Regions from separate parts of the Buttiauxella noackiae genome, predicted to be linked through region 2. Evidence: predicted binding sites of a transcription regulator. Region 2 holds the regulator's gene; each other region holds the start of a gene.
What was found. The regulator LexA, encoded in region 2, represses DNA repair genes until DNA is damaged. The targets are predictions, from matches to a motif close to TNCTGTATGTACATACAGNA.
Positions count from the first base shown of each region.

Region 1: IX31_RS00645 (YebG family protein) is a predicted target of LexA. The motif match lies at 4,873-4,892, and genes of this name have one in related genera.
Region 3: umuD (translesion error-prone DNA polymerase V autoproteolytic subunit) is a predicted target of LexA. The motif match lies at 2,853-2,872, and genes of this name have one in related genera.
Region 4: mutH (DNA mismatch repair endonuclease MutH) is a predicted target of LexA. The motif match lies at 3,507-3,526, and genes of this name have one in related genera.

Region 1 covers NZ_JPRU01000001.1:151,012-158,838, reverse strand. Annotated here, with positions in the region: gene IX31_RS00665 (carbon-nitrogen hydrolase family protein) at 101-832, shown strand; gene exoX (exodeoxyribonuclease X) at 871-1,533, shown strand; gene ptrB (oligopeptidase B) at 1,541-3,598, opposite strand; gene IX31_RS00650 (tellurite resistance TerB family protein) at 3,691-4,389, opposite strand; gene IX31_RS00645 (YebG family protein) at 4,506-4,856, opposite strand; gene purT (formate-dependent phosphoribosylglycinamide formyltransferase) at 4,995-6,173, shown strand; gene IX31_RS00635 (bifunctional 4-hydroxy-2-oxoglutarate aldolase/2-dehydro-3-deoxy-phosphogluconate aldolase) at 6,326-6,964, opposite strand; gene edd (phosphogluconate dehydratase) at 7,029-7,827, opposite strand, start outside.
Region 2 covers NZ_JPRU01000001.1:1,842,674-1,850,500, forward strand. Annotated here, with positions in the region: gene zur (zinc uptake transcriptional repressor Zur) at 14-529, shown strand; gene IX31_RS08325 (CsbD family protein) at 622-831, opposite strand; gene dinF (MATE family efflux transporter DinF) at 989-2,320, opposite strand; gene lexA (transcriptional repressor LexA) at 2,395-3,003, opposite strand; gene IX31_RS08340 (diacylglycerol kinase) at 3,112-3,480, opposite strand; gene plsB (glycerol-3-phosphate 1-O-acyltransferase PlsB) at 3,607-6,036, shown strand; gene ubiA (4-hydroxybenzoate octaprenyltransferase) at 6,254-7,126, opposite strand; gene ubiC (chorismate lyase) at 7,126-7,635, opposite strand.
Region 3 covers NZ_JPRU01000002.1:982,068-989,894, forward strand. Annotated here, with positions in the region: gene yejM (LPS biosynthesis-modulating metalloenzyme YejM) at 1-915, shown strand, start outside; tRNA gene IX31_RS12945 (tRNA-Pro) at 993-1,069, shown strand; gene IX31_RS12950 (Y-family DNA polymerase) at 1,159-2,424, opposite strand; gene umuD (translesion error-prone DNA polymerase V autoproteolytic subunit) at 2,427-2,783, opposite strand; gene IX31_RS12960 (DUF445 domain-containing protein) at 3,025-4,305, shown strand; gene IX31_RS22395 (AcrZ family multidrug efflux pump-associated protein) at 4,367-4,516, opposite strand; gene modE (molybdenum-dependent transcriptional regulator) at 4,645-5,436, shown strand; gene modF (molybdate ABC transporter ATP-binding protein ModF) at 5,513-6,982, shown strand; gene galE (UDP-glucose 4-epimerase GalE) at 7,218-7,827, shown strand, end outside.
Region 4 covers NZ_JPRU01000002.1:214,048-221,874, reverse strand. Annotated here, with positions in the region: gene lplT (lysophospholipid transporter LplT) at 1-221, shown strand, start outside; gene IX31_RS09515 (NADP(H)-dependent aldo-keto reductase) at 259-1,299, opposite strand; gene IX31_RS09510 (YgdI/YgdR family lipoprotein) at 1,454-1,672, opposite strand; gene IX31_RS09505 (TerC family protein) at 1,799-2,512, opposite strand; gene mutH (DNA mismatch repair endonuclease MutH) at 2,587-3,273, opposite strand; gene rppH (RNA pyrophosphohydrolase) at 3,960-4,490, shown strand; gene ptsP (phosphoenolpyruvate--protein phosphotransferase) at 4,503-6,749, shown strand; gene lgt (prolipoprotein diacylglyceryl transferase) at 6,923-7,798, shown strand; gene thyA (thymidylate synthase) at 7,805-7,827, shown strand, end outside.

The sequences.
Region 1 (7,827 bases), 1.7 Mb from region 2:
TGGTGTTAAGATTTTTCCTGGTTTATTTATCTAAACACAGGAATTACCTGTTGCGGCCATAGGATGATGGCCGTTGGGTAGATTGATTAAGGAAGAACGTATGCCTGTCTGGAATGTTGCCGCGGCGCAGTATGGCGCCACACCCGATGACCTCGAGGTGAATATCAAACATCATTTAGATTTTGTTCGCTGCGCTGTTGCTGAACGAATAGATCTACTGGTATTCCCCGAACTATCCCTCAGCGGTTTTAACATTGAAAACCACCACGTTTGTGCCCTTCCCTTCACCGATGAACGCCTGAATCCTTTGCAAGATGCCGCCGTAAAACACCATATGACTATCGTCGTGGGTCTTCCCTTGCGCAGTGAACAAGGAGTATCGCCAGGGTCGGTAGGTTTTTTGCCTGATGGCTCCCGAGTAGCCTGCTGCAAACCACAAACCTGCGATATTGATCTACCCGATCAACACACGCCATTGGTAGGTTTGCACAATCGTAGCGTGGCGATGGGTTTTAGCACCGACAGTGATGAAGAAACCTGGCCACGCAGTGCAGCTGAAATGGGTGCAAGTCTCTATGCCACAGGGAAATTCATTAATGAAATCAGCTACCAGAAAGATGAAATGTACCTGCAACGCTGGGCCCATAAATACAACTTGCCCGTTTTATTAGCTAACCATGCGTTTTCTACCGGCAAATATCGATCTGCTGGGCGTAGCGCTTGTTGGGACGATCGCGGTGAATTAGTGGTTCGCGCCGATCATGGCGAGCTTCTGGCAGTTGGAAGACGTGATGCAAAAGGTTGGCACGGGGAAATCATTCCATTACGCTAGCGCATTAATAAAACACGCTAAGGCTTGATGGAGTAAATATGCTGCGCATTATTGATACTGAAACCTGTGGTCTACAGGGTGGCGTGGTAGAAGTTGCCTCTGTCGATATCGTCAATGGCAAGATTGTTAATCCGATGAGTGACCTGGTACGCCCGGATCGTCCCATTAGCTACCAGGCGATGGCCATTCACAAAATTACCGAAGAGATGGTCGCGGATAAACCGTGGATTGAAGATGTTATTCCGCGCTATCACGGCAGCCCATACTACGTGGCCCATAACGCCAGTTTTGACCAACGTATGCTGCCTGAAATGCCAGATAGCGAGTGGATTTGCACGGTAAAACTGGCACGCCGTTTATGGCCTGGCATCAAATACAGCAATATGGGTTTATATAAATCCCTTAAGCTGGAAGTTGAGACACCTGCCGGACTGCACCATCACCGCGCGCTATTTGATTGCTATATCACCGCTGCTTTACTGATTCGCATAATGGATGAGTCAGGTTGGACACCAGACCAAATGGTAACCATTACAGGTCGTCCAGTGCTTGTGAAAACCATGGCATTTGGTAAATATCGCGGCGAGCCGATTGCGGAAATTGCAGATAAAGATCCGGGCTATTTACGATGGATGTTAAATAACATCAAAGAATTAGCGCCAGATCTTAGAATGACATTAAAACATTATCTCGAGGATTAGTAACAGCCTAGCCCGCTCGCCCTGGTAAAGTTCCTTGTGCCAGGGCTATCAAGAAAGCGAACTCCAGAGCGACACCTTCGTAAGATTTAAATCTCCCCGATTTCCCGCCATGCCCTGAGTCCATATCAGTACATAAAAGCAGCAAGTTATCGTCACTACGTAGTTCACGCAGTTTTGCGACCCACTTAGCGGGCTCCCAATATTGCACCTGAGAATCATGCAGTCCGGTGGTTACCAGCATGTGCGGGTAGGCTTGTTCGGTGATTTGATCGTACGGGCTGTACTGTTTGATGTAATGGTAATACTCAGGGTCTTGAGGATTCCCCCACTCTTCAAACTCCCCGGTCGTGAGTGGAATGGACTCATCGAGCATCGTCGTTAACACATCAACGAATGGCACCTGTGCAACAACACCGTGGAATAGTTCTGGACGCATATTAATTGCGGCCCCTACCAGTAAGCCCCCTGCACTCCCGCCCATCGAATAGAGCAGCTTTTCGTTACCGTATCCCTGTTTAAGCAAGCTATCACAGACATCCAGATAATCATTGAAGGTGTTCATTTTCTTCAGATATTTACCATCCTCATACCATTGCTGGCCGAGTTCGCCACCTCCGCGTACATGCGCGATGGCATAGACAAAGCCACGGTCCAACAGACTTAAACGGCTGCTGCTGAAATCCGCATCCATGCTGCTCCCATAAGAGCCATAGCCATATACCAGCAAAGGGTTTCTCCCGCGCTGGAAATGTTCACGATGGTAAACCAAAGAAACCGGCACCTGAACGCCATCACGTACTGTGACCCATACATGTTCACTTCGATAATGGCTGGCATCGAAACCTGCAACTTCGGTTTGCTTAATCACGCGTCGCTCACCGGTATCCATATCCAGTTCAAACAATGTATCTGGCGTAGTCATTGATGAGTAACCGTAACGCAGACGCGAAGACTCCGGTTCCGGGTTATGCCCAAGCCAGGTTACATAAGCAGGATCGTCAAAAGCAATTCCCGTCACTTCGCGCGTTTTGCGATTAATTTGGCGTAAACTGGTCAGCCCTTGCTGTCTTTCCTCAACAACCAACCAATCGGTAAATAACGTAAAGCCTTCCAGCATGACGTTTGCGCGCGGAGGAATTAGCTCTTCCCATTGGCTTTCATCACGCACTTTTGTGCGGTACAAACCAAAGTTTTTACCTTCCCGATTCGAGCGCATATAGAAATTATGCTGGAAGTGATCGAGGGTGTATTCGTGATCTTTGCGGCGTGGCAAAAAGCTTTGCGGTTGCGCGTCTACCAGTTCGGCATCAAGCAACAGCACTTCGCTGGTGGTAGCACTGCTGAGATAAATTAGAACGAAGTGTTTCGAAGTGGTTTTATGCACGCTGACATAGAACATTTCATCTTTTTCTTCGTAGACTAATTCATCTTCGGAGGATGGATGCCCAACCGTGTGGCGCCAGACCTGATACGGCAATAACGTTTTGGGATGCTTGCGGACGTAATAAAGCGTGGCGGAATCATTCGCCCAGACAAAACTGCTATCGACATTATCCAACACTTCCGGATACCAGTTCCCGCTTTCCAGATTGCGGAAGCGCAGTCCATATTGACGGCGTGAGAGGAAATCTTCTGCCAGCGCCAGAACGGTGTTATCTGGCGTAATGCTCATGCCGCCCATGGTATAAAACTCGCTGTGGGCAGCACGGCGATTGCCATCTACCAGCGTGCTCCACTCTTCCCACTCCTCCGACACCACAGACTGGCGCTGATAAATAGCGTATTCATTACCGGTTTCGAAAATCTGGCGATAGCGATAACCATTTTGCGTATAAGGTGCGGAAATATCACGCTGAGGGATACGGTCGATCATCTCTTTAAGCAGGCGTTCTTGCAATGCCTGCTGCGAACTCATGATTTGATGACCGTAATCATTCTCCTGATGAAGATAATCAAGTACCTGCGCATCAGATCGCTCATCATCACGCAGCCAGTAATAGTTATCGATGCGGGTATCACCATGCATGGTCATGGTCTGGGGAATTTTTTTTGCTTTTGGTGGCATGTCATTTTTCTTTTTGAGTTAACACCCTGTAAGGGTGGCAAATTCAGACAGCCTTGCAAGCGTAACGTGGGATTTTAAGGAAAATGCCGGGGTTAACCCGGCAGATTGAGTTTCTGTTGCTGAATATCTTGTTCGATACCTTCGCGTACATCCTGCGGGATTTTTAGCGCATCCCCCAACGCATTGAGATAACTGCGCTCCATAAAATGATCAATGTCGATTGCAGCACAGCTTAAGAAATAAAGTTCCAGCGCTTCCTCTTCGTTATTAACACCTTGAACCAGGCGTTGCGGATCAAGAGGCTGATCGATTGCTTGCTGAATTAAATTACGCCCAGGCCCTTCGATACCCGCGTCACGTAATTGCTGCTCAATAATCTGACGTTCTTTATCATCAATGTGACCATCACTTTTGGCAGCGAACACCAGAGCGGTAATCAGGCGCTCCGTACGCACATCGACAGGCGACTGCTGCTGCCCAAACTGCGGCTCACCCTGATGGGCTTCACGCACGCGGTCTTTATATTTGTTCCACAATACACTTCCCACAACCGCACCGCCGCCGACCAATAACGCGCTGGTGCCGTACTTGGTCAGGAGTTTCCGCGACGATTTGCTCGCCAGCAGCAAACCCGCTAAGCCACCGAGTGCGCCAGGCACCAGTAACTTACTCAGCCCCTGAGAATTGTTTCCCTGAGGAGTTTGTGAGGATTGATTCTGACCAGTGTGATTCTGGATGGATTGCGTCGCTTGCCCCAGCATAGACTGAAGCTGCTGTAACCAATTGCTCATTAGAGACACCCTTTGTGAGAACTTAACATCTGAGGTTAAGCCAAAGGCTGTCAAGAAGTGTCTGATAAGGCTAAAGATGAGAAAAGAACCGCGCCGGGAGCCCGACGCGATAAAACTTATGCAGCTTTCGTGCGTTTACGCGGGTGTTCAGCAACTTTGCCATCAGAAATGGGGTCTTCAATAACCACGTCATCGACTGCAATTTCATCGCTTACTGTGGCACTTTCCAGATCCGGCAATTTGCCGCTTTTCAGCACGGAGGAAAGCACGTCTTTGTTTTCTGCCATCCACATAGCCAGCACATCGTTTTGCCCTTCTTCGAGAGCAACGGGGCTGTGTATGAGCCACTCGCTCAATACTTCTGCCAGATCGAGCATTTTGTCGTAGGCGTCTGCATCTTTTTTACTGGCAAAAGACATTTTTTCTTGCCCCTCTCGTACAACAACGTATTTGATTTCAACCGCCATTTTGCAGCTCCGGTTTAACTGTTTATTTAAACAGTGTAATGATATTACCCCTGTATCGCAAGTGGGAAAATCGCTGCGCACGCAAACGTTTTCGTTTATAATCCGCCGGTCTATTTTCTCCGTTCGGGTATACAGATTATGTCAATTTTGGGAACAGCACTTCGTCCGTCAGCTACACGAGTCATGTTGTTAGGGTCAGGCGAATTAGGAAAAGAAGTGGCGATAGAATGCCAGCGTCTTGGTCTGGAAGTTATCGCCGTAGATCGCTACGCCGATGCCCCCGCGATGCATGTTGCTCACCGCAGCCACGTCATTAATATGCTTGACGGCGCCGAGCTTAAGAAGTTGGTTTCCGTAGAGATGCCCGATTTCATCGTTCCCGAAATTGAAGCCATCGCCACAGACATGTTGGTTGAACTCGAACACCAGGGCCAGTGTGTAGTGCCTTGCGCGCGCGCAACACAACTGACCATGAACCGCGAAGGTATTCGTCGCCTGGCAGCAGAAGAACTCTCTCTCCCAACTTCCAGCTTCCGTTTTGCTGATAGCGAAGAGGCATTTTTACAGGCCGTTGAAGAAATCGGTTTACCTTGCATCGTTAAACCGGTGATGAGCTCTTCCGGCAAAGGACAAAGTTTTATCCGCACAGCAGATCAGTTAGCCAAAGCATGGGAGTACGCGCAAGAAGGCGGCCGCGCGGGGAAAGGCAAAGTGATTGTCGAAGGCGTGGTAAATTTCGATTTCGAAATCACCCTACTGACCATTAGTGCTGTCGACGGCGTGCATTTCTGCGCTCCAATCGGGCATCGTCAGGAAGATGGCGACTACCGCGAATCCTGGCAACCTCAGAAAATGAGCGATATCGCTCTGGGTCGCGCGCAAGCAATCGCTGAAAAAGTGGTGAAGGCGTTGGGTGGTTACGGTTTGTTTGGCGTCGAACTGTTCGTATGCGGTGACGATGTTATTTTTAGTGAAGTCTCCCCTCGTCCACACGACACTGGCATGGTGACGCTAATTTCTCAGGACGTTTCAGAGTTTGCGTTGCACGTCCGCGCTTTCCTTGGCTTGCCAATTGGCGATATTCGCCAGTATGGCCCTGCTGCTTCCGCGGTGATCCTTCCAGAATTGAACAGCGATAACGTGCAGTACGGCAATGTGGGCGCCGCACTAGGCGCGGGCTTGCAAGTGCGTCTGTTTGGTAAACCAGAGATTAACGGTAAGCGTCGGATGGGTGTGGCACTGGCAACGGGCTCCAGTGTAGAAGATGCCATTGCGCGGGCCATTGCCGCAACAAAAGCAGTAAGTGTAACGGGTTAAAAAAATCCCCGCTCTTTCGAGCGAGGATTCAATAACACGAATAATTCGAGTTGCTTCAAGGCGGCGACGCAGCAAATCCCCAGGAGCTTACATTAGTAAGTGACTGGGGTGAGCGAGGAAGCCAACGCATCTACGGCTCGAAGGATGACGTGTTATTTCGCGCCTTCAACTGCTTCACGGGCAAGTGTTGTAATACGATCATAATCGCCTGCTTCCAGCGCGTCAGCCGGAACCAACCATGAACCACCGATGCACAGAACGCTTTTCAGCGCCAGGTAGTCGCGATAGTTAGCAGGGGTAATGCCGCCAGTTGGGCAGAAACGAACCTGAGAGAATGGACCTGCGATAGCTTGCAGCGCTTTGGTGCCGCCATTAGCTTCTGCCGGGAAGAATTTGAATTCTTTCAAACCGTAGTCCAGACCCAGCATCAGTTCAGAAACAGTGCTGATACCCGGGATCAATGGAATTGAGCCTTCGGTTGCTGCTTTCAACAGTGGCTCAGTCAGGCCTGGGCTGATAGCAAACTGAGCACCAGCTTCAGTTACTTCTGCCAGTTGCTCTGGGTTCAGAACCGTACCCGCACCAATAATCGCTTCTGGTACTTCTTTAGCGATAGCGCGGATAGCATCCATTGCACATGGAGTACGCAGAGTCACTTCCAGAACACGTACGCCGCCTGCAACTAAAGCTTTAGCCATTGGTACTGCGTGTTCCAGTTTGTTAATTACGATTACCGGGACAACCGGTCCTGTTTTCAGGATCTGTTCCGCAGTAGTTTTCCAGTTTTTCATCTCAAGAGCCTCTTCAACCAACTTTATAATTCGTTTCCAGAGCAGCAAGTGCTGCGTCCGGTCCTTAAAATTTAATGCAGGTCGCGCCTTGTTCCGCGCCAGATAACTGTTCGCGTAACGCGCTAAATAGTTCACGGCCGGTTCCAACGCGCTCCGCGCTAAGATCCGGGTGGTATGCAGTGCGTTTTGCAAGCTCGGCGTCATCGACCAGCAATGTCAGTTCACCCGTTTGCCCGTTGACACGAATCATGTCACCGTCCCGGACTTTTGCCAGTAGCCCACCATCATAAGCTTCTGGAGTAACATGGATTGCAGAGGGCACCTTTCCTGATGCGCCCGACAGTCGTCCATCAGTGACTAACGCTATTTTGAAACAGCGGTCCAATAATACCCCAAGTGGCGGCATAAGTTTATGTAATTCTGGCATGCCGTTCGCTTTTGGCCCCTGATGGCGAACAACAACGACGCAATCACGGTCCAGAAGGCCTGCTTCGAAAGCAGGTAAGACGTCATGCTGGCTTTCGAAAATGACTGCTGGTGCTTCAATAACCTGGTTTTCCGCCGGCACCGCAGACGTTTTCATAACCGCACGCCCCAGGTTGCCGCTAAGTACTTTCGTACCGCCATGTTTTGAGAATGGTTTTTCGAAGGTCGCGATAACATCAGTATCGAGCGCGGTAGTTGCGCCTTCACGCCATGCCAGTTGGCCGTTATCCAACCATGGCTCCATGGTGTAATGATGCAAACCAAAGCCCGCTACAGTATTCACATCTTCATGCAGCAAGCCACCTTTGAGCAGTTCACGCATCAGAACTGGCACTCCGCCTGCGGCCTGGAAATGGTTAATATCCGCCGGGCCGTTC
Region 2 (7,827 bases):
CGGGGGAATACTGATGGACATCACGACTTCACAAAACGTGTTAGCGCAGGCTGAAAAACTATGCGAGCTGCGTAATGTGCGCCTGACACCACAACGTCTTGAAGTATTGCGTTTGCTGACTCAGCAAGCTGGTGCTATCAGTGCTTATGATTTGCTGGATTTACTGCGTGCCAGCGAACCGCAAGCTAAACCTCCGACAGTGTATCGTGCACTCGATTTTCTGCTCGAACAAGGTTTTATACACCGTGTAGAGTCCACCAACAGCTATGTGTTGTGCAATCTTATCGATCAGCCAATTCACTCATCTGCAATGTTTATTTGTGACCGATGTGGTGCGGTGAAGGAACGTAGTGCGGAAGGTGTGGAAGATATCATGCACCAACTGGCTGCCCAACTAGGATTTGCTTTGCATCATAATGTTATTGAGGCACATGGTTTATGCAGCGCGTGTGCAGAAGTAGAAGCTTGTAGCCATCCTGATGCTTGCGGGCATGATCACTCAATTCAATCGAAGAAAAAGTCGCGCTAAACAGCGTTGATTTGAAAGGAAGGGAAAGGAACGGTACCTCCATGTACCTGGGCGGGTAGCCTATGAGATTTCACACATCTGAGAGTTGCTGATTACCAGCGGTACTTGTTATGTGTTTCCCACTCACCGACTTCTTTCTCTGCCTGATCCTTCTGGTATCCATAGCGTTCCTGGATTTTACCGACTAGCTGATCGCGTTTGCCTTCGATGACAGTCATATCATCATCAGTCAGCTTGCCCCATTTCTCTTTTACTGTGCCTTTGAACTGTTTCCAGTTACCGCCGATTTCGTCTTTATTCATATTAATATCCTCATCGTATCGGTTAAGAACTGCTAAATAATTACCAACGTCCATTGTGTTGCCGTTCGACTAACACCCACTATCTGCTGGACGTGATAATAATTGTAGCCAAGGATATGGCAGTATGGATAAAACTAAGAATCTTTAACCACATGGCTTAAATTTGTACATTGGTAAACCAACTATTTTGCCGCCAGTGGCGACGCCAAATCCACCCCAAAGACAAGCCTCGTAGTGCCAGAAACACCGCGATGGATAGCCACAAGCCGTGATTGCCTAAATATGGAACCGTGAAGAGCGTTAGCCCGAAACCCAGAGCGGCAACCGCCATGCTATTTCGCATCTCAGCGCCTCTTGTCGCGCCAATAAACATCCCATCCAGCAAGTAGCACCAGACACCGACTACGGGTAACACAATCTGCCAGTGGAGATAGCGATCGGCCTGGAGCTGTAATTGGGGAATGGACGTCAGAAGAGAAACAATTTGCTCACCAAACAGGGCATACACAAGGGCAAACATCAGCGCGACCAAACCCGCCTGGCGACAAGCCGCACCCCAGACCTCGAGTAATTGACCGCGATTTTTTGCACCATAGGCTTGCCCGGAATGGGCTTCGACGGCATAGGCAAAACCATCAAGCGCATAAGCGGTAAACGTCAGAAGCGTCATCAACACCGCATTGACGGCTACGATTTCGCTGCCCAGGCGCGCACCGAATATAGTCACTGAGGCGAAACAAACCTGTAGCAGCAGCGAGCGCAACATGATGTCCCGATTGAGCGCCAGCAAGCGGCGAACATTGCCACGCCACGAGTTTTTGAGCATCTCAAAGCTGATACCCCGTAACCCCATCACCTTTTTCACCATCAGCAATCCGATGATAAATGTCGCGTATTCAGCAGTGACAGTCGCAAGCGCCGCCCCCTGAACATCCATATGCAACCCCATCACCAGCCACACATCCAGTACGATATTCAGGACATTGCCGACAACCAGCAAGATAACCGGAGCTCGCGCGTACTGAACACCTAACAACCATCCCAGTAAAACGAGGTTTGCAAGCGAGGCTGGCGCACTCAGCCAGCGGATTTCAAGAAAGCGTTGCGCTTGTACGAGCACATCCTGATTGCCGCCGACAATTTGTAAAGCGAGTGAAATGAGGGGATCACGCAGTAAGACAATTGCCACCCCAGCCCCTAGTGCCAGTAATAATGGCTGCACTAGTGCACGAGCTAACGCTGAGGGATTATTGGCTCCAAAAGCCTGCGCAGTTAACCCTGTGGTACTCATTCGCAAAAACAGCAGCAACATAAACAGGAAGCTGGTTGCTGTCGCACCAATGGCAACACCGCCCAGATAAACAGGGCTATCCAGATGACCAATAACAGCCGTATCGACAAGGCCAAGCAGCGGGACGGTAATGTTGGAGAAAATCATGGGTAAAGCGAGGCGCCAGAGCGCACGATCCGCCGTGGAGAATAATTGCATGACCTCTCCTGAAGGAGATCAAAGAGAATTAAGACGGTGATGCGCACTCTAAATGCGCATCACCTGAAGAGATTTTACAGCCAGTCGCCGTTGCGAATAACCCCAACAGCCAGCCCTTCAATAGAGAAGTTATGCTCACGCAGGTCAACTACAATCGGTTCAAACTCACTGTTTTCTGGCAGCAAATGAACGGTATTGCCCTGTTGTTTTAGACGTTTAACGGTAACTTCATCGTCGATACGCGCGACAACAACCTGGCCATTACGCACATCCTGTGTTTTATGAACCGCAAGCAGATCGCCATCCATAATGCCGATGTCTTTCATCGACATACCGCTGACGCGCAGCAAAAAGTCAGCATTCGGTTTAAACAGTGATGGGTCGACCTGATAATGGCCTTCGATGTGTTGCTGTGCCAGGAGTGGCTCACCTGCAGCAACACGCCCAACCAGCGGAATACCGGAGACTTCTTCCACCAGCAAACGGATGCCGCGTGAGGCACCAGAAACAATCTCAAGCACACCTTTACGGGCAAGTGCTTTTAAATGCTCTTCAGCGGCGTTCGGAGAACGGAACCCCAGACGTTGAGCAATCTCGGCACGAGTCGGTGGCATGCCGGTCTGGCTGATATGATCCCGAATAAGATCAAACACCTCTTGCTGCCTGGTAGTTAACGCTTTCATTCCGCCCCCTGGGTGTTTATACAGTTATGCTGTGAGTATATACAGTCAAAGGTCAATTTGGAACCATAAATTAAGCAAAAAACCAGGCACTTAACTATTCTGGAAAGATCACCGCAAATGCGACCAAAGCAGCGTGACCCAGGTAATTACCGCGAGGATAATTGCGATTAATACAGCGGCCGAGCCCATATCTTTGGCGCGTCCTGAAAGCTCGTGATAATCAGTGCCAACACGGTCGACAAGGGCCTCAATAGCGCTATTGAGAATCTCAACAATCATGACCAACACGACTGAACCGATAAGTAGAATACGGGTGATAGGATCGACATCTAACCAACATGCGATGGCAATGGCGATAACGGCAGAAACGCCTTCCTGGCGGAACGCTGCTTCATTGATCCAGGCAGCTTTAAGCCCTTTCCAGGAATAGCCTGCGGCTTTGATGATACGGGTAAGTCCAGTGGTACTGCTCGCCATTTTGGGAAACCTTTTCAAATTATTTGCATCAATGCTTGTCAAAATTATAACGCCACAGAAATCTGGGTGAGATTCTGATATTCTTGCGGCGAATTTGCATCATTAACCTGAGGCTTTACATCGTTTATGTCAGGCTGGCCAAGAATCTACTACAAATTACTTAATTTACCATTAGGCGTTCTGGTAAAGAGCAAGTCCATTCCGGCTGATCCACAAGCCGAACTGGGCTTAGATCCCACACGCCCAATAATGTACGTTCTGCCTTATAACTCAAAGGCGGACTTATTAACCCTGCGCGCACAATGCCTCGCGCACAACTTGCCCGACCCTCTCGAACCGTTAGAGATCGACGGTGCGGTATTGCCGCGCTATGTCTTTATCCATGGCGGTCCGCGCGTGTTCACCTATTACACGCCAAAAGAAGAGTCGATCAAGCTGTTCCATGATTATCTCGACTTACACCGCAGCAATCCAAATCTGGATGTGCAGATGGTGCCGGTATCGGTGATGTTTGGCCGCTCTCCGGGCCGCGAAAAAGGCGAAGTTAATCCGCCATTGAAAATGCTTAACGGCATTCAGAAATTTTTCGCAGTCTCGTGGCTTGGGCGCGACAGCTTTGTGCGTTTCTCTGCACCAGTTTCGCTACGCCAGATGGCAACCGATCACGGTACAGACAAAAAAATCGCCCAAAAACTGGCACGCGTGGCGCGTATGCACTTTGCTCGCCAGCGTTTAGCGACTGTTGGCCCGCGTCTGCCGGTACGTCAGGATCTGTTTAATAAGCTTCTGGCCTCAAAAGCTATTGCCCGTGCAGTAGAAGATGAAGCGCGCAGCAAGAAAATCTCCCATGAAAAAGCGCAGCAAAATGCTGTTGCCTTAATGGAAGAGATTGCGGCGAACTTCTCTTATGAAGCCGTTCGTCTAACCGACCGTGTGTTAGGTCTGACGTGGAACCGTTTGTACCAGGGCATTAACGTTCATAACGCTGAGCGTGTGCGCCAACTGGCTCATGACGGCCATGAGATTGTCTATGTGCCCTGCCACCGCAGCCACATGGACTACATGCTTCTGTCTTACGTGCTCTATCACCAGGGGCTTGTTCCTCCGCACATTGCGGCGGGTATCAACCTGAATTTCTGGCCAGCAGGCCCGATCTTCCGCCGCCTGGGCGCGTTCTTTATTCGTCGTACCTTTAAGGGCAGCAAACTCTACTCCACCGTGTTCCGTGAATATCTTGGTGAGCTGTTCAGCCGTGGATATTCCGTTGAATACTTTGTGGAAGGTGGCCGTTCTCGTACCGGCCGTTTGCTTGACCCGAAAACCGGTACGCTGTCGATGACCATTCAGGCCATGCTGCGCGGCGGTACTCGTCCAATTACATTGGTGCCGATTTACATTGGCTACGAGCATGTAATGGAAGTGGGGACTTACGCGAAAGAACTGCGCGGTGCGACCAAAGAAAAAGAGAGCTTCATGCAGATGGTGCGTGGGCTGAGCAAGCTGCGTAACCTCGGCCAGGGCTATGTTAACTTCGGCGAACCAATGCCGTTGATGACATTCCTCAACCAGCGAGTGCCTGAGTGGCGTGATTCAATCGACCCGATTGAAGCCATCCGCCCGGCATGGTTAACGCCAACGGTTAATGAAATTGCTGCCGAACTGATGGTGCGTATTAACAATGCAGGCGCGGCAAACGCCATGAACCTGTGTTGTACCGCGCTACTGGCATCACGCCAGCGTTCACTGACTCGCGAACAACTAACCGAACAGCTCAACTGCTACCTGAGCCTGTTGCGTAATGTGCCCTATTCACCGGACGCTACCGCACCAGATCAGCCTGCAGAAGCGCTAATCGAACACGCGTTGCAGATGAATAAGTTTGAAGTAGAGAAAGATACAATTGGTGACATCATCATTCTGCCGCGTGAGCAGGCAGTGCTGATGACTTACTACCGTAACAACATCCTGCATATGCTGGTGTTGCCTTCTCTGCTGGCTGCAATTATCACGCAGCATCGCCACATTTCTCGTAGCGAGCTACTGCGTCAGGTCGAGCTTCTCTACCCAATGCTGAAGGCTGAGCTGTTCCTGCGTTGGGAAAAAGCTGAGCTTGCCGGTGAAATTGAGGTACTGCTCAACGAGTTTGTACGTCAGGAACTGGTTACGCTGACTGACGATGAAGTGCTGATTAACCCGGCTCGTTCCCGCACCATGCAGCTCCTGGCCGCAGGCGTGCGCGAAACACTGCAACGTTACGCCATTACTTTCTGGCTGCTGAGCGCGAATCCATCCATCAACCGTGGGACGCTGGAGCGCGAAAGCCGCACCGTCGCCCAACGTTTGTCGGTATTACATGGGATTAACGCGCCGGAGTTCTTTGATAAAGCCGTGTTCACCTCGCTGGTACTCACCTTGCGCGATGAAGGCTATATCAGCGATACCGGAGATGCAGAGCCAACCGAAACCATGAAGGTCTACCAGATGCTGGCAGAGCTGATTATGCCGGATGTGCGTTTGACGATTGAGAGTGCGACGTCGCAGGCTGCGACCGAGTAAGAAAATCTGGCGGATGGCGCGATTGCTTATTAGCCCTACGGTTCTATTTGTAGGGCGGATAAACAAAGTGTCATCCGCCATTTAGTTTCTTATACCGAAGCGAATTCTAGATGCAGGTAGGCGGCAATCGAATGAATCCCGATGAGCTTACTCAGTCAGTGATTCGGGTCAATGAGAGCAACCAACCCCTGCAACCTGAAGGACGATGGGAGATATATCAGAGGTGTATGTAACTCAACACCAACCCGATAAACAATACCAGGCCCACATAGTTATTGTTCAGAAAAGCTTTAAAACAAGCATCGCGGTCACGATTCGCCGTCAGTCGTTGTTGATGGACGAAGAGCATCCCCGCCAGCGCTATAGACCAGTAGAACGCCCCACCTAATCCGTTTAACCAGCCAATCACCGCCAACAACACCATCACCGTAAACTGCAAAATACCGATAATCAGGTTGTCGTAGCGGCCAAATAAGATCGCTGTGGATTTAATGCCGATTTTCAGATCATCATCGCGGTCAACCATTGCGTACTGCGTGTCATAAGCCACAGCCCAGCAAATATTGGTTAAAAACATCAGCCAACAACTAAGTGGAACAGACTCGCTCACTGCGGCAAATGCCATCGGTATTGACCAGCCAAATGCGGCCCCTAGCACCACTTGCGGCAAATGAGTGTAGCGCTTCATAAACGGGTAAACCCATGCCAGCGCTAACCCCGCCACCGATAATAAAATCGTCATGGTATTCAGCGTCAGTACCAGTAAAAACGAGAGCACTACCAGTACCGCAAATAAGATACGTGCTTCTTTCTCGCTTACCGCCCCGCTCGGCAATGGCCTGTGCGCCGTGCGTTTCACGTGCCCATCAAATTTGCGGTCAGCGTAGTCATTTACCACGCAACCCGCAGCGCGCATCATCCAGACTCCGGCTATAAACACGCATAAAATAGTTAGCGGAGGCACGCCCGGTGTCGCAAGCCACAGCGCCCATAGTGTGGGCCATAACAACAAAAGCGAGCCAATCGGCTTATCAAGCCGCATCAGACGTTGATACGCCTGCCATTTACCCTGTTTCAGACTCCACTCCATTATTTTTCCTCTCGATACAACGGAGATGCAGGAAGGAATAACTCGGTCAACACCAGTGGTTTTCCGGCTAATCTCAGGCGGGAACGACGCCCCCATAGCTCCGAACTGCGGCCAATCTCAATAAAATCCCGTGTCAGGGAAGATGAACTAAACAGATAGCGTCCAAGCGGCGTGGTTCCGAGCCTTTGTAAAGCAAGCTCTGGTCCTTCAAGGGTTGACTCAGGCACCACCGTGCGCCCCAAAAGCCAGGGCTCATCGTCACCGCAAAGCACAACTTCGCGCAACCAATAACGGCCAGACTCCGGCAACATATCAGCTTCAGGAAGAACGACATGTGATTCGAAAAAACCTTCACGCACAATGCGGGCAGTAACTTTGGAACAATACTGCTCAAAACGTTTGGTCATTGAGTCTTCAAGCAACAGCCAGTCAAGGAGTGACGCACTCAACCCTTCTGGAATCGCAGCTTCAAAACGTAAGGCGCGCAGTGGCGAAAGCGCGTCAGACATGGGAATTTCTCCGAAACAAAACCGGCAGTCATTGTAACGCAGAATAGGTAGAGGGTGGCAGGCAAAAGCACAACATCGGTTTAACAATACTGGGCAGTGATAAATCAATCCTTCTAAATCATTCGACTTGAATCAAGGCGGCAAGGGAAAAACAAATCTGTCGGGAACAGATTTGAACAGCGCGCTGGCCCG
Region 3 (7,827 bases), on a different contig from region 2:
TTTGCGGCCAGTAACATTAACTTCAAGCAACATATGAGTGCAGGTAACGGTACCGACAGCGGTATTTTTGGCCTGTTCTATGGGATTTCGCCTGCCTATATGGATGGTGTTTTATCAGCCCGAATCCCAGCAGCATTAATTACTGCATTGAACCAACAAGGTTATCAATTGGGGCTGTTCGCTTCCGATGGTTTTGACTCGTCAATGTACCGCCAGGCCCTGTTGTCTGACTTCTCTTTGCCTTCAGCACAGAGCCAATCTGATGGACAAACAGCCTCGCAATGGATTAACTGGCTGACACAGTACGCATCTGATGACAATCGTTGGTTCTCATGGGTTGCCTTTAACGGCACCAGCATCACGGCAGATACTAATCAGCAAGCCTTTGCGCGCCGCTATGCGCGCGCAGCTGGTAACGTTGATGAGCAAATCAAACGTGTACTTGATGCGCTAGAAGCCTCAGGTAAGCTCCAGAATACAGTGGTGATTATTACCGCAGGCCACGGTGTACCTCTTGGTAAAGAGCAGCAAGACTCCTTCGCATGGTCACGTTCACGAATTCAGGTGCCACTGGTTATCCATTGGCCGGGCACACCTGCGCAGACCATTACGAAGCTCACCGATCACCAGGATGTCATGACAACGCTGATGCAGCGCCTGCTTCATGTCAAAAACCCAGCGAATGAATATTCACAAGGTGAAGACTTGTTTGCCGCGACACGCCGTAATAACTGGGTGGTTGGTGCTGATAACAACAGCCTTGCGATTACTTTGCCGACCATGACGCTGGTGCTTGATAACAATGGCAACTATCGGATGTATGATCTGAAAGGCGAAAGCATCAAAGAAACCAAGCCACAGCTTGGGTTATTGCTGCAAGTGCTGACGGATGAGAAGCGCTTTATTGCCAACTGATTGTATATTTATGAACCAGTTAGCAATAAGCCATCTTGCAAACGATCGCCAGATAAGTAGTATTATTTTTCATGCTTCGGCACGTAGCGCAGCCTGGTAGCGCATCGTCATGGGGTGGCGAGGGTCGAGAGTTCGAATCTCTCCGTGCCGACCAGTAACATCTTAAAAAGCAGCCTGTATGGCTGCTTTTTTATGTCTGTATTTTGAGTAGAGAGAAACTCTCCGGGCACTACCTCCCCCTTGTTACACTCTCAGCAAATCTGAATAACGCGTGGTATAACGTGGTGAGAGCATTGCTCTTTTCATTTTCCACGGTTGCTCAATCCCCTGCCCAGTAAAGTACAGAGTCCCTTTACCCTTCTTATTATTAATATCATCAATGACCTGCATAAGAGCTTCACTGTTGGCTCGAGGCGGATTCTCATCAAAGAGGTTGAGCTGTGCCACCCCCTGACTAAAAAAGTCGCCTAGCATAACCCCAGCTTTTTGATAGTGGAGGCCGTTTCGCCAAATGCCGTTCAGACAGCAGGTAGCCGCAGCGATAATGTCGCGCGTATCCTGCGTCGGAGTCAGGAGTTTCACCATCGCCTGGTTACCGTAATAACGTTCATTTGCTGAGAATGGTGATGTTTTGACGAAAGCCGAAATATGGCGGCAATACTGATGTTCAGCCCGCAGTTTTTCTGCGGCACGTGCCGCATAGCTACACAGCGCCTGACGCATGTGTTCGTACTCAGTAAGACGCTCCCCAAACGAACGAGAACAGATGATCTCTTGTTTCGTTGGCACAAACTCTTCAAATCCCAAACAAGATTCCCCACGTAGTTCACGTACCGTTCTCTCAAGAACCACGCTGAAGTGTTTGCGTATAAAACGAATGTCAGTCTCTGCAAGTTGTAAGGTAGTTTTGATACCCATGGCGTCGAGCTTTTTGCTAATCCGACGACCAATTCCCCATACTTCACTGACTGCCAGTTTCGCCATCAGTTTACGTTGCAGGTCGACACCAGACAGATCAACCACTCCTCCTGTTCGTATCTGCCATTTCTTCGCTGCATGGTTCGCAAGTTTAGCGAGAGTTTTTGTCGGAGCTATACCCACGCCTACGGTCAAGTGGGTATATAGCAAAAGCGTGGCGCGGATATGCCGCCCTAGCTCCGCCAGGTTGCGGCAATTATGCACGTCCGAGAAATAGCAAAATGCTTCATCAATAGAATACTTTTCAACGCTCGGGCATATTTCTTCCAGCGTTGTCATCACCCGTTCGGACATATCGGCATACAGCTCGTAGTTGCTACTAAAAGCAGTAACACCATAGTGATGAAAGAGTTCCTTCTGTTTGAAATAGGGACCACCCATTTGTACACCACAGTTTTTAGCCTCAGCGTTGCAGGCCACCACGCACCCATCATTGTTACTTAACACCACCACCGGTTTCCCTTTCAGGTCGGGTCGAAAAACCGTTTCACAGCTGGCATAGAAGCTATTTACATCGACCAGGGCAAACATCATTAACTCATCTGTTTAATGGCGTAAGTCACAACACCAAATATCTCCAGCGCTTCTTCACCGAGACGAATGGGCTGGAAAGAACGATTAAGCGGAGTCAATTGAATCACAGGCCTGAGCTGTAGTTGTCTGACGACAAATTCGCCATTAATCGCCGCAATGACAATGTTGTTATGCACCGCAGTTCTTGCACTGTCGATTACCAGCAGGTCACCATTGCCGATACCGCCCTCTTTCATCGAATCGTCAGATGCGCGCACGAAGTATGTAGCAGCAGGACGCTTAACCAGTAACTCATGAAGATCGATGCCCTTTTCAGCATAGTCCTGTGCAGGTGATGGAAAGGCTGCCATAGTCATTCTCCATACGTCGTTGATTGATAAAAAATTAAAAACGTTTGCGACATTTTGAATCCCATACGAACAATTTACTGTATATATATACAGTATCGTTAAATGAACGAGCCGATCAAGTCACTTGCAGGCAGATTCTTATAACGATTTGAAGAGGTGGAGAATTTAATTAGCCGAAACAGATCAAGATGAATCGCAACCCACATTTGCCCTACCGCTTCAGCCCTCACCGTTCTATGCTTAGTTAATGGAGAAAATGACTGAACTGAAACGCACCAAGCGCCTTGCGCTTTCCTTGCTGCTGATTGCGGCTGTGACTTTTGTGATAACCCTCTTTTTGCCACCGGGATTCTGGGTTAGCGGCTTAAAAGCGATTGCTGAAGCCGCTATGGTAGGTGCACTCGCTGACTGGTTTGCCGTTACCGCATTGTTTCATCGCGTGCCAATCCCCTTTATTTCCCGTCATACGGCGATTATTCCGCGCAACAAAGACCGCATTGGTGAAAACCTGGGTGTCTTTGTGCAGGAAAAATTTCTTGATACTCAATCACTAATAACGCTGATTCGCCGACACGAACCGGCGCATATGATTGGCCAGTGGTTTAGCAAGCCCGACAATGCACAGCGCGTTGGTCAGCATCTGCTGCAAGTGATGAGCGCATTTTTGGACTTAACAGACGATGCGCGTATCCAGCGCTTGATTCGCCAGGCGGTGCATAAGGCCATTGATAAAGTCGATTTAACGCATTCAAGTGCTCTGTTGCTGGAAAGCCTGACCAAAAATAACCGCCATCAGGAACTGCTTGATGCTGTGATTGCTCAAATGCTGGCACTGATTAAACGTGACAGTACGCGGGCGTTTATTGCCCACCAGATTGTGCGCTGGCTAGAAACGGAGCACCCGCGTAAAGCTAAATTGTTACCAACAGAATGGCTCGGGGAGCACAGTGCAGAGCTGGTTTCCAATGCGGTGAACTCATTTCTCGATGATATCAGTCACGATCAAGGCCACCAGATCCGCCAGGCATTTGATCGCGCCACATTAAAGCTCATTGAGAATCTTAAACACTCGCCTCAGATGGCGGAAAAAGCAGACAACATTAAGAGTTATTTGAAAGAGGATGAGGCGTTTAACCGCTATTTGGGCGAACTTTGGGGCGATTTACGGCAATGGCTGAAGGTTGATGTTAATGCTGAGGACTCGCGAGTGAAACAGCGAATTGCTGAGGCTGGACAGTGGCTTGGGGAAACGTTGGTTGCTGACAGCGCGTTACGCGCTTCATTAAACGAGCATCTGGAACAGGCAGTACAAAAGGTTGCTCCTGAGTTTGCTGCGTTCCTGACTCGCCATATTAGCGACACGGTCAAAAGTTGGGATGCGCAGGATATGTCGCGGCAAATCGAATTGAATATTGGTAAAGACTTACAGTTTATCCGTATTAACGGCACGTTGGTTGGGGGGGCAATCGGGCTGGTGCTTTACCTGCTGTCGCAAATACCGACGGTGCTGCCGTTACTGAACTTCTAATGAACTTAACTGAGTTGTATAGAGTATAAAGAAAACGCCCGCATCAGCGGGCGTTAGAAAATCAATGGTTTTGTTTCGGTTGGTCGCGATGACCGACTTTTGAGAAGACGTTAAAGACTTCACCCAATCCATAGATAAGACCGAGGATCACCGCCATAACGATTGGCACCATGACCACGGCAAACACCAAGCTTTTCAATAACTCTAACATGGATGCCTCCAACAAAAGTGAGAGCGGCTATTCTAACGAGCTGACAGAAAAACGCACTCTCCTTTTGTGCGATTTGCCCAACCCCGCGCAATAGAGGAAAATGGCGTTTTCATTATTGCGGAGAGGTTATGCAAGCTGAAATTTTACTGACGCTGAAACTCCAGCAGCGGCTGTTCGCCGATCCACGTCGTATCGCGCTACTTAAACAAATACAACATACCGGCTCAATTAGCCAGGGTGCAAAGCTTGCGGGCATCAGCTACAAAAGTGCCTGGGATGCTATCAACGAGATGAATCAGTTAAGCGACGAGACATTAGTTGAACGAGCAACAGGCGGTAAAGGTGGCGGAGGCGCGATACTGACACGCTATGGCGAACGTCTTATCCAACTGTATGAACTGCTGGCGCAAATCCAACAAAAAGCTTTTGATGTACTGCGTGATGACGCGCTGCCGCTCGATAGTCTACTCGCGGCAATCTCACGATTTTCATTGCAAACCAGCGCCCGTAATCAGCTTTTTGGCACCGTGCTGCACCGTGACAGTGAAAAAGTTCAGCAACATGTTGATATATTGCTGGCTGATGGTTCGACGCGCTTACAAGCAGCAATTACCCGTCAAAGCGCAGAACGCCTGGGTTTGAGCGAAGGCAAAGAAGTCCTAGTGCTGATTAAAGCACCGTGGGTAGAAATCACCACCGATGCAAAACGTGCAAGTGGCGCAGAAAACCAACTCACCGGCATTGTCAGCAATATTCAGCAAGGTGCGGAACAAAGCGAAGTTCTGGTGCAATTACCTGATGGACAAACGCTTTGTGCTACCGTTCCAAATAATGTAGTGGAAACCCAGCAACTGGTAGAAGGTGCTGAAGTCATAGCATTTTTTAATGCCGATCGCGTGATTATCGCCACTCTGTGCTAAATAAAACTGGCGAATTGACAACAAGACAGGCAATCCGTAAATCTGAGTTTAATGACTGCAAAAAATGGGATGAACTATGTCGACGTTGCAAATTTCGCAAGGGATCTTTCACCTTAGCGACACCCGAACTCTGGCCCTCAATGACTTAACCATTCGCGCCGGTGAAAGCTGGGCGTTTGTGGGTGCCAACGGCAGTGGGAAATCAGCCCTCGCCCGCGCACTTGCAGGCTCCCTTCCCGTGCAGAAAGGCAAACGCGAGAGTTCATTTTCGCGCATTGCTCATCTTTCCTTTGAACAACTGCAAAAATTAGTCAGCGATGAATGGCAGCGCAATAACACTGACCTGTTGAGCCCTGACGAAGACGATACAGGCCGCACGACGGCGGAAATTATTCAGGATGAAGTCAAAGATGAAAACCGCTGCCAGAAACTTGCGCAGCTTTTTGGCATTACCCCATTACTGACTCGCCGCTTTAAATACCTGTCGACGGGTGAAACACGCAAAACCTTGCTCTGCCAGGCGCTGATGCCGCAGCCAGATTTGCTGATTTTTGATGAACCGTTTGACGGGCTGGACGTGAAATCCCGCGAACAGTTGGCCGGATTATTGGGCGAACTGAGCACGCAAGGTTATACCGTTGTACTGGTGCTTAACCGCTTCGATGAAATCCCTGATTTTGTGCAGCACGCTGGCGTGCTGGCCGATTGCGCACTGATTGAAGTCGGCGAAAAACAAAAACTCCTTGAACAGGCGCTGATTGCCCAACTCGCGCACAGTGAAAAACTGGCGGGCGTTGCGCTGCCCGAAGCGGACGATCCGAGCGCGCGCTACACACTGCCGGAAGATCAGCCACGGATTATTCTGCGCGACGGCGTTGTGGAATATAACGACAGGCCGATCCTGCATAAGCTTTCCTGGACGGTAAACCCAGGCGAACACTGGCAAATCGTCGGCCCGAACGGAGCGGGTAAATCGACATTATTGAGTCTGATAACGGGCGATCATCCGCAGGGTTACAGTAATGATTTGACGCTGTTTGGCCGCCGCCGTGGTAGCGGTGAAACCATCTGGGATATCAAAAAGCACATCGGTTATGTCAGCAGCAATTTGCATCTGGACTACCGCGTCAGCACCACGGTGCGCAACGTTGTGCTGTCGGGCTATTTTGATTCGATTGGCATTTATCAGGCTGTTTCGGACCGCCAGCAGAAACTTGCCCGCGAGTGGCTGAACATGCTCGGCATGGATAACGCTATCGCTGATGCGCCATTCCACAGTCTGTCATGGGGCCAGCAACGTCTCGCGTTGATTGCCCGTGCGTTGGTTAAACACCCAACGTTATTGATTCTGGATGAACCTCTACAAGGGCTCGACCCATTGAACCGTCAGTTAGTACGCCGCTTCATTGATATATTGATTGGTGAAGGGGAAACGCAACTGCTATTTGTCTCTCACCATGCCGAAGACGCGCCTGAATGCATTACTAAGCGGCTGACTTTCGTTGCCGATGGCGATGCTTATCGTTACGAGTTTGAAGATTTATAGCCCCTGAACGATAAAGCCCTTTTCGTCGGGGTGGCGGCGTTTTCGTTTAGCCACCCTACTTTCAGACAACCCGCAGCCTGCTCATAGCTACCATTTGTTTTATAATCATTTTTGCTACTACAGAGCGCTGTTGAAATATCAGTGTAAACGATTCCACTAATTTATCCCATGTCACACTTTTGCCATCTCTGTTATGCTATGTTTAATACATACCATACGCGTAATGGAGAGCAAAATGAGAGTATTGGTAACAGGTGGTAGCGGTTACATTGGCAGTCATACCTGCGTGCAACTGCTGCAAAATGGTCATGATGTCGTCATTCTGGACAATTTGTGTAATAGCAAACGTAGTGTGCTGCCAGTAATTGAACGTCTTGGCGGCAAACACCCTCTGTTCATTGACGGCGATATCCGTGATGAAGCATTGCTGGCAGAAATTTTCCACGATCACCAAATTGATGCCGTAATTCATTTTGCCGGGCTCAAAGCCGTTGGCGAATCGGTTAACAAGCCGCTGGAATATTACGACAACAACGTTACCGGCACCTTGCGCCTGATTTCTGCCATGCGCGCGGCTAATGTCACCAACTTCATCTTCAGCTCATCCGCCACAGTTTATGGCGACCAGCCACAAATCCCTTACGTTGAAAGCTTCCCAACCGGCACACCTGCAAGCCCATATGGCCGCAGCAAGTTAATGGTTGAACAGATTCTGGCTGATTTGCAAAAAGCCCAGCCGAACTGGAGCGTGGCATTGCTGCGTTACTTCAACCCGGTCGGTGCACATCCGTCAGGCGATATGGGTGAAGACCCGCAAGGTATTCCAAACAATCTGATGCCGTACA
Region 4 (7,827 bases), on a different contig from region 2:
TGAACGCATTGCTTCAGGAACGAGGGAAGCATTCGGTGGGCGCAGGGAATGCGATTGCAGTGCAGAATCTCGGTGAAAATACCGCGATGTTACTGATGCTTGGGTTGTATTCGCTGGCGGTTAAAACTGGCGCATCGATAGTCGGCATTGGCATTGGTTTCGGTGCTGTGTTTGCGCTGGCTATTGCAGGATTGTGGGTTTGGCAGGTTCGTCAGAAATAGAGAATTTCCCCTCTCCAACTGGAGAGGGGTTTATAGTTTAAGGCGCAGGATAAGTATAAACGCGGTTCACCGCTTCCAGCTCTTCAATCACCTCTTCGCTTAGGTCCAGATGTAGGCTCTCAAGGTTAGTCTTTAACTGCTCAAGTGTGGTGGCACCTAACAGCGTGCTGGCAACAAATGGCTGACGGCGAACAAATGCGAGTGCCATTTGGGCTGGGTCAATATTGTGTCGCTTCGCAACATCAACATAGGCTGCAACCGCATGCTGAGTCTGTTCACCGCTATAACGAGTGAAGCGGCTAAACAGCGTGTTGCGAGCGCCAGCAGGTTTAGCTCCGTTAAGATATTTACCCGTCAGTGTTCCGAACGCCAGACAGGAATAAGCCAGCAACTCCACACCTTCGCGCTGAGTAATTTCTGCAAGCCCCACTTCAAAGCTGCGGTTTACTAAGCTGTAGGGGTTCTGAATGGTGACGATACGCGGCAAATCATGCTTTTCAGCAAGTTGCAGGTAACGCATCACGCCCCATGGCGTTTCATTGGAGACACCGATATAGCGGATTTTCCCGGCACGCTGGAACTCGGTGAGTGCTTCCAGGGTTTCAAGTAGGGTGACCGGTACTGCGTTATCGGTCCATGTATATCCCAGTTTGCCAAAGCAGTTAGTGGCTCGTTGCGGCCAGTGAACTTGATAAAGATCGATATAGTCGGTTTGCAAACGTTTCAGGCTGGCGTCCAGCGCATCGCGAATGTTTCGGCGATCCAGCATTTGATTGGGACGGATGCCGGCATCGTTGTTGCGGCTTGGGCCACTGACTTTTGTGGCGATAATTAACTTCTCGCGATTCGCGCGTTGCTTTAACCAGTTACCGACGTAGGTTTCTGTTAAGCCTTGAGTTTCCGGGCGAGGTGGCACAGGGTACATTTCCGCGACATCAATCAGGTTAACGCCCTGGCTGACAGCGTAATCAAGTTGTTCATGAGCGTCGGCTTCGCTGTTTTGCTCACCAAACGTCATGGTTCCCAGCCCTAACGTACTTATTTCAAGAGAGCTGTGGGGGATACGGTGATAGTGCATAGCCGCTTTCCTTATTCTACTGTCTTATCCGTCAGGCAAACGCCCGACAAAAATGGACTATAAACATGGCAGAGGGAAGGGAAAAGCGGAAGGGGGTAAATGAAGAAAAAGTATTACAGGCCAGCGAGGCGCTGACCTTTAGTCGCTGTATTTACTAACGTTCAATGATCTGTGAAACATCATCGCGATTAATCTGCATCTCATTGCCTTGCTGATCGCGATAACTAACTAAACCGGTGTCGTCATCGACTTGCGGTTTACCATCTGTCAGGATCATACGGCCATCTTTGGTTGCCATCACGTAATCGCTGCTACAACCTGAAACCGCAAATGCCAGACCGACAGCGGAAATTATAACTGCCCATTTTTTCATTGTTATTCGCCTCGTGTGGTTTGGAATGACATATACAGTCTAGTAATAACTCGGGCAACCAGGAAAAGTAAGCAGTAAATTCTTAAAAGAAACAGAGGGGAAGCGAGAATACCTCCCCCGAGACGATTAAAGCGGGTTCTTTTTGTTGCGAATAAGATTTAGCGTTTCTACAGCGATTGAGAAGAACATCGCAAAGTAGATGTAACCTTTCGGCACATGAATATCGAAGCCTTCCAGGATCAGCGTAAAACCGACCAGCAACAAGAATGACAGCGCCAGCATTTTCACCGAAGGGTGGCGTTCTACAAAATCACCAATCGATTTTGCAGCAAACATCATTACCATGACGGCAATCACTACAGCAGCCATCATAATAAACAGATGATCGGACAGGCCAACTGCGGTAATAACGGAATCCAGACTGAAGATAATATCCAGCAGCATTATCTGCACGATTGCGCCAAAGAAGGAGTGAACGTTGGTTTTCATTCCTTCCTCTTCACCTTCAATGGACTCGTGAATCTCTTTACTCGCTTTCCAGATTAAGAACAGACCACCTAATGTCAAAATGAGGTCTCGTGCCGAGAACGCATGGCCCATCACGGAAAACAGTGGGTGAATTAAGTGCGTCATCCAGGCGATTGACGCCAGTAACACCAGACGCATAATCATCGCAGCGCCCAGTCCCAGACGGCGGGCTTTAGCTTGTTGTGCTTTCGGCAGCTTCGCCACGACAAGTGAAAGGAAGATGATATTGTCGATACCCAGTACGATTTCCAAAATCGTCAGGGTGCCCAGCGCCATCCACGCGTTAGGGTCGGTAATCCATGCAAACAACATTAAAAAATCCTGCCTGAAAATATAAAACGCCAATTATAAACGCCAGCCTGGAACTGGGTGCAAGTTAAATGAATCTACAACAAGAAATGACGAGCCAGCAAAGCGGCGGTGAAATTCTTTTTCAGATAAAAACCGCGGGGGAGCGTAAGAATTGGCGCGCCATCAGCACCGAACGCATTGGTTAGCGCTTTGCTGTTGGCGGCTTTAGGGCGTAACTGCAACACTTCTCCGTGACGTGCGGTGATGCGCTCAACCTGGCCGAGGACAATCAAATCCATTAACTCTTCCCAGTCCTGGCGTAACTGCTGCTCTTCCTCTTCGGAAGGAGTCCACAGCAAAGGGGTGCCGATATGCCGCTGCGCAAGAGGAATTTGCCGTTCTCCTTCAACCGGAACCCAGAGCACCCGTTTTAACTTGTGGCGCACATGGCTGGTTTCCCAGCTCACCCCAGTGTTGCCGGTGAGCGGGGCCACGCAAACAAAAGTCGTTTCCAACGGGCGGCCAAGTCTATCCACAGGGATGGTTTTCAGCTCAATCCCTAATGCTGCGAAATCTTGTTCAGGTTTGCTACCAGCACTGGCACCCAACCATACTTCGAGCAAAACACCGATCCAGCCTTTGTCGCGCTTTAGATCCTTTGGGATCGGTAATCTGGCTAAAGTCGCCAGTTCACCTAGCGTATAGCCTGCCAGTTTCTGAGCTTGAGTCAGTAAAATCTGTTCGTTTTCTGGAGGGTTAAGTAAAGGACTAAGTGTTTGCATAGTGTCTTATTACTGGCTGGTCAAAAATTAATCGTAATTATCCCGCGATAGGAAGATAGTTTAGCGTGCCGGGGATAAGAATGGCAATTTACTGATTTTTAATCATTTTTAAGATTAAAAATTATCGTTTTGTGATTTAGAAAAAACCTTTTCCCATTCTGGTCACTGGCAATGAACAGGATCTTACACCGGGTTATCCACAGAAAAATGGGATAAGTGGTAAAAATGCCCACTACTGGTTCGATTTACAGCCTTGACTGAGGGGTGAAACCCATTTTTTCACCAGATTGTGACTAACTTGTTGGCACAATCTGTGGATAAAAACGTCATTGGTCGATCTTTCATCAGTGAGGGATCTTCATGTGTGATGATCATCACACTACTAAGCTGTGAGTTATTCATTTTATCTTTATTGCATTGAATATATTGGTTATTTTATTTCGTATTTTTAACCTGTTTCAGGAGTTATCCTAAGTTGTCCCGAGTGTATAAGGTAGTTCTTCACAGTTATATCCACAGAAAAAGTGAATAAACTACGATGCCTACCGGTGTTAATGTTTATAACTCGGTCATATTTTGTGAGTTATTCAAATGTTATTCCTTCTGAGAACCGCTACACAGTGGTTTACCGTCTAGCGCTTGTATGAAACAATCGCCCTAATCTAAGTTTGTTTTGAGGTAGTCCGGTGATCGATGATGATGGCTACCGCCCGAATGTTGGTATCGTAATCTGTAATCGGCAGGGTCAAGTCATGTGGGCCAGGCGTTTTGGTCAACATTCCTGGCAGTTTCCGCAAGGTGGCATCAATCCTGGCGAATCCCCGGAACAGGCAATGTACCGGGAACTTTTCGAGGAAGTGGGTTTACAGCGAAAAGATGTCCGAATACTCGCCTCGACCCGAAACTGGTTACGTTACAAGTTACCTAAACGTTTGGTGCGTTGGGACACAAAGCCGGTTTGTATCGGCCAGAAACAAAAATGGTTTCTCTTGCAGTTGATCAGCAGCGATAACGATATCAATATGCAAACCAGTAGTACTCCAGAGTTTGATGGCTGGCGCTGGGTTAGTTATTGGTATCCGGTTCGTCAGGTCGTCTCCTTTAAACGCGATGTTTATCGTCGGGTGATGAAAGAGTTTGCAAGCGTCGTAATGCCGCTACAGGAAGTTGCGCCACCACGTAATAACGCGCCTGCATGGCGACGTAAAAGAGGTTAAGTCACGCGAAAAATGCTTACCCGTCTGCGAGAAATAGTCGAGAAGGTTGCCAGTGCCCCGCGCCTCAATGAGGCGCTGGATATTTTGGTTACGGACATCTGCCTTGCGATGGATACCGAGGTATGCTCGGTTTATCTTGCAGATCATGACAGGCGTTGCTTTTATCTGATGGCAACACGTGGCCTTAAAAAGCCGCGTGGTCGCACCATTACACTCGCATTTGATGAAGGCATTGTCGGACTGGTTGGGCGTCTTGCAGAGCCGATAAACCTTGCGGATGCGCAGAAGCACCCAAGTTTTAAATATGTTCCTGCAGTAAAAGAAGAACGTTTCCGCGCCTTCCTCGGGGTTCCTATCATCCAGCGCCGCCAGTTGCTGGGTGTGTTGGTAGTACAACAACGTGAGCACCGGCAATATGATGAAAGCGAGGAGTCTTTTCTCGTAACGCTCGCCACACAAATGGCAGCAATCCTCTCTCAATCACAGCTAGCTGCCTTATTTGGTCAATATCGCCAAACGCGTATTCGCGCGTTGCCTGCCTCTCCGGGTGTGGCGATTGCAGAAGGTTGGATGGACTCGACACTCCCGTTAATGGAGCAAGTGTCTGAGGCATCTACACTTGATACGACACTTGAGCGTGAACGTCTGACTGCAGCCCTTGAAGAGGCTTCTAACGAGTTTCGCCGCTATAGCAAACGCTTTGCCGCGGGGGCGCAGAAAGAAACTGCCGCCATCTTTGACCTCTATTCTCACCTTCTTACCGATGCCCGACTTCGTCGTGAATTATTCGAAGAGGTGGATAAAGGGTCGGTGGCAGAATGGGCAGTTAAAACAGTCATCGAAAAATTTGCGGAGCAATTCGCAAGCCTCAGCGACAGCTACCTAAAAGAACGAGCGGGCGATCTCCGCACGCTCGGTCAACGTCTGCTATTCCATCTTGATGACAACATTCAGAGCCCAAATACATGGCCTGAACGCTTTGTGCTGGTGGCTGATGAGCTTTCAGCAACCACGCTTGCTGAGTTGCCGCAAAGCCGCCTGGTTGGTGTTGTGGTGCGTGATGGCGCTGCGAACTCGCATGCTGCAATCATGGTGCGGGCGTTGGGCATTCCAACCGTCATGGGGGCTGATATTCAACCCTCGGTGCTTCATCGCCGCACATTGGTTGTCGATGGCTATCGCGGTGAACTGCTGGTTGACCCTGAAACAGTGCTGCTGCAGGAATACCAGCGACTCATCACCGAAGAGAATGAGCTCAGCCGCCTGGTTGAAGATGAGGTTGATAGCCCGGCAGCGCTGAAAAGCGGTGAGCGTGTACAAGTTATGCTCAATGCAGGCTTGAGCCCGGAGCATGAGCAACAACTTGGCAGTCGTATTGATGGTATAGGGCTATATCGCACTGAAATACCATTTATGCTGCAAAGTGGCTTTCCTTCAGAAGAAGAACAAGTTGCCCAATACCAGGGCATGTTGCAGATGTTTAATGAAAAACCCGTCACGCTGCGAACGCTCGATGTCGGCGCGGATAAACAACTGCCATATATGCCTATCAGCGAAGAAAATCCATGTCTGGGCTGGCGAGGGATCCGCATCACGCTCGACCAACCAGAGATTTTCCTGGTGCAAGTGCGAGCTATGCTGCGAGCTAATGCGGCAACGGGCAACCTGAGCATTCTGCTACCGATGATCACCAGCATCGACGAGATTGATGAGGCACGCCGCCTGATTGATCGCGCCGGGCGTGAAGTGGAAGAAGTGCTGGGTTATGAGCTACCTAAACCGCGCATTGGCGTGATGGTTGAGGTGCCGTCGATGGTATTTATGATGGGGCACCTTGCCAGCCGGGTTGATTTTATCTCTGTGGGCACCAACGACCTGACGCAATATTTGCTGGCCGTCGATCGCAATAACACTCGCGTTGCAAGCCTGTATGACAGCCTTCATCCGGCAATGATCCGTGCGTTGAGCCACATTGCGAAAGAAGCGGAACGTAACGGTATTGACCTATGTTTATGTGGTGAAATGGCGGGTGACCCGATGTGCGTGGCACTGCTGGTTGGTATGGGTTATCGCCATTTGTCGATGAACGGCCGCTCGGTGGCTCGCGTCAAATATCTGTTGCGCCACATTAGCCTGGAAGAGACGCAACAGCTTGCACAGCGTAGCCTGGAGGCTCAATTATCGACAGAAGTGCGCCATCAGGTAGCTTCCTTCATGGAGCGTCGCGGTATGGGTGGGTTGATTCGCGGTGGGCGTTAAGGCGCTCGTTGTTTCTTCCCCACACCCGGTATTACATATCTTTTACAACTTGCCCGGCTTAACCCTTCCCCCCTTTGTGCTATGATCCGCTGCTTTCGGAGCGCATCTGCACAGATGCGTACTTGCAACCCATCGTGGACTTTCGGTGGGGTAACAATGGTTTGTGGTGACAGATGAATAGTGGCTATCTGCATTTCCCTGAATTTGACCCGGTGATTTTTTCCGTCGGGCCAGTCTCTTTGCACTGGTACGGAGTGATGTACCTGGTTGGTTTCGTGTTTGCTATGTGGCTTGCGGGTCGTCGCGCTAATAAGCCAGGTAGCGGTTGGACGAAAGACGAAGTCGAAAACCTGCTATATGCTGGCTTCCTTGGGGTATTCCTCGGCGGACGCCTTGGTTATGTCTTCTTCTATAACCTACCATCTTTCCTTGCTGACCCGCTGTATCTGTTTAAAGTCTGGGATGGCGGTATGTCCTTCCACGGCGGGCTGGTTGGTGTTATCTGCGTGATGATTTGGTTTGCGCGCCGCACTCACCGCTCTTTCTTCCAGGTTGCTGATTTCATTGCACCTCTGATTCCATTTGGCCTGGGCGCTGGTCGCCTGGGTAACTTCATCAATGGCGAATTGTGGGGCCGTGTTGATCCTAACTTCCAGTGGGCGATGCTGTTCCCTGGCTCCCGTAGCGAAGATATTGGCCTGCTGGCGACTCACCCTGAATGGCAGTCGCTGTTTAACACCTACGGTGTCTTACCACGTCATCCTTCTCAGCTTTACGAGATGGTTCTGGAAGGTATCGTGCTGTTCATCATTCTTAACATCTTCATCCGTAAACCGCGCCCGATGGGGGCTGTATCCGGTCTGTTCCTGATTGGTTATGGTGCTTTCCGCATTATCGTTGAATTCTTCCGCCAGCCGGATGCACAGTTTACCGGTGCGTGGGTGCAGTACATCAGCATGGGGCAAATCCTCTCTATTCCGATGATTGTCGCCGGTGTGGTAATGATGGTTTGGGCGTATCGTCGTCGCCCACAGCAACAACTTTCGTGAGGGAACATGCAACAGTATCTTGATTTGAT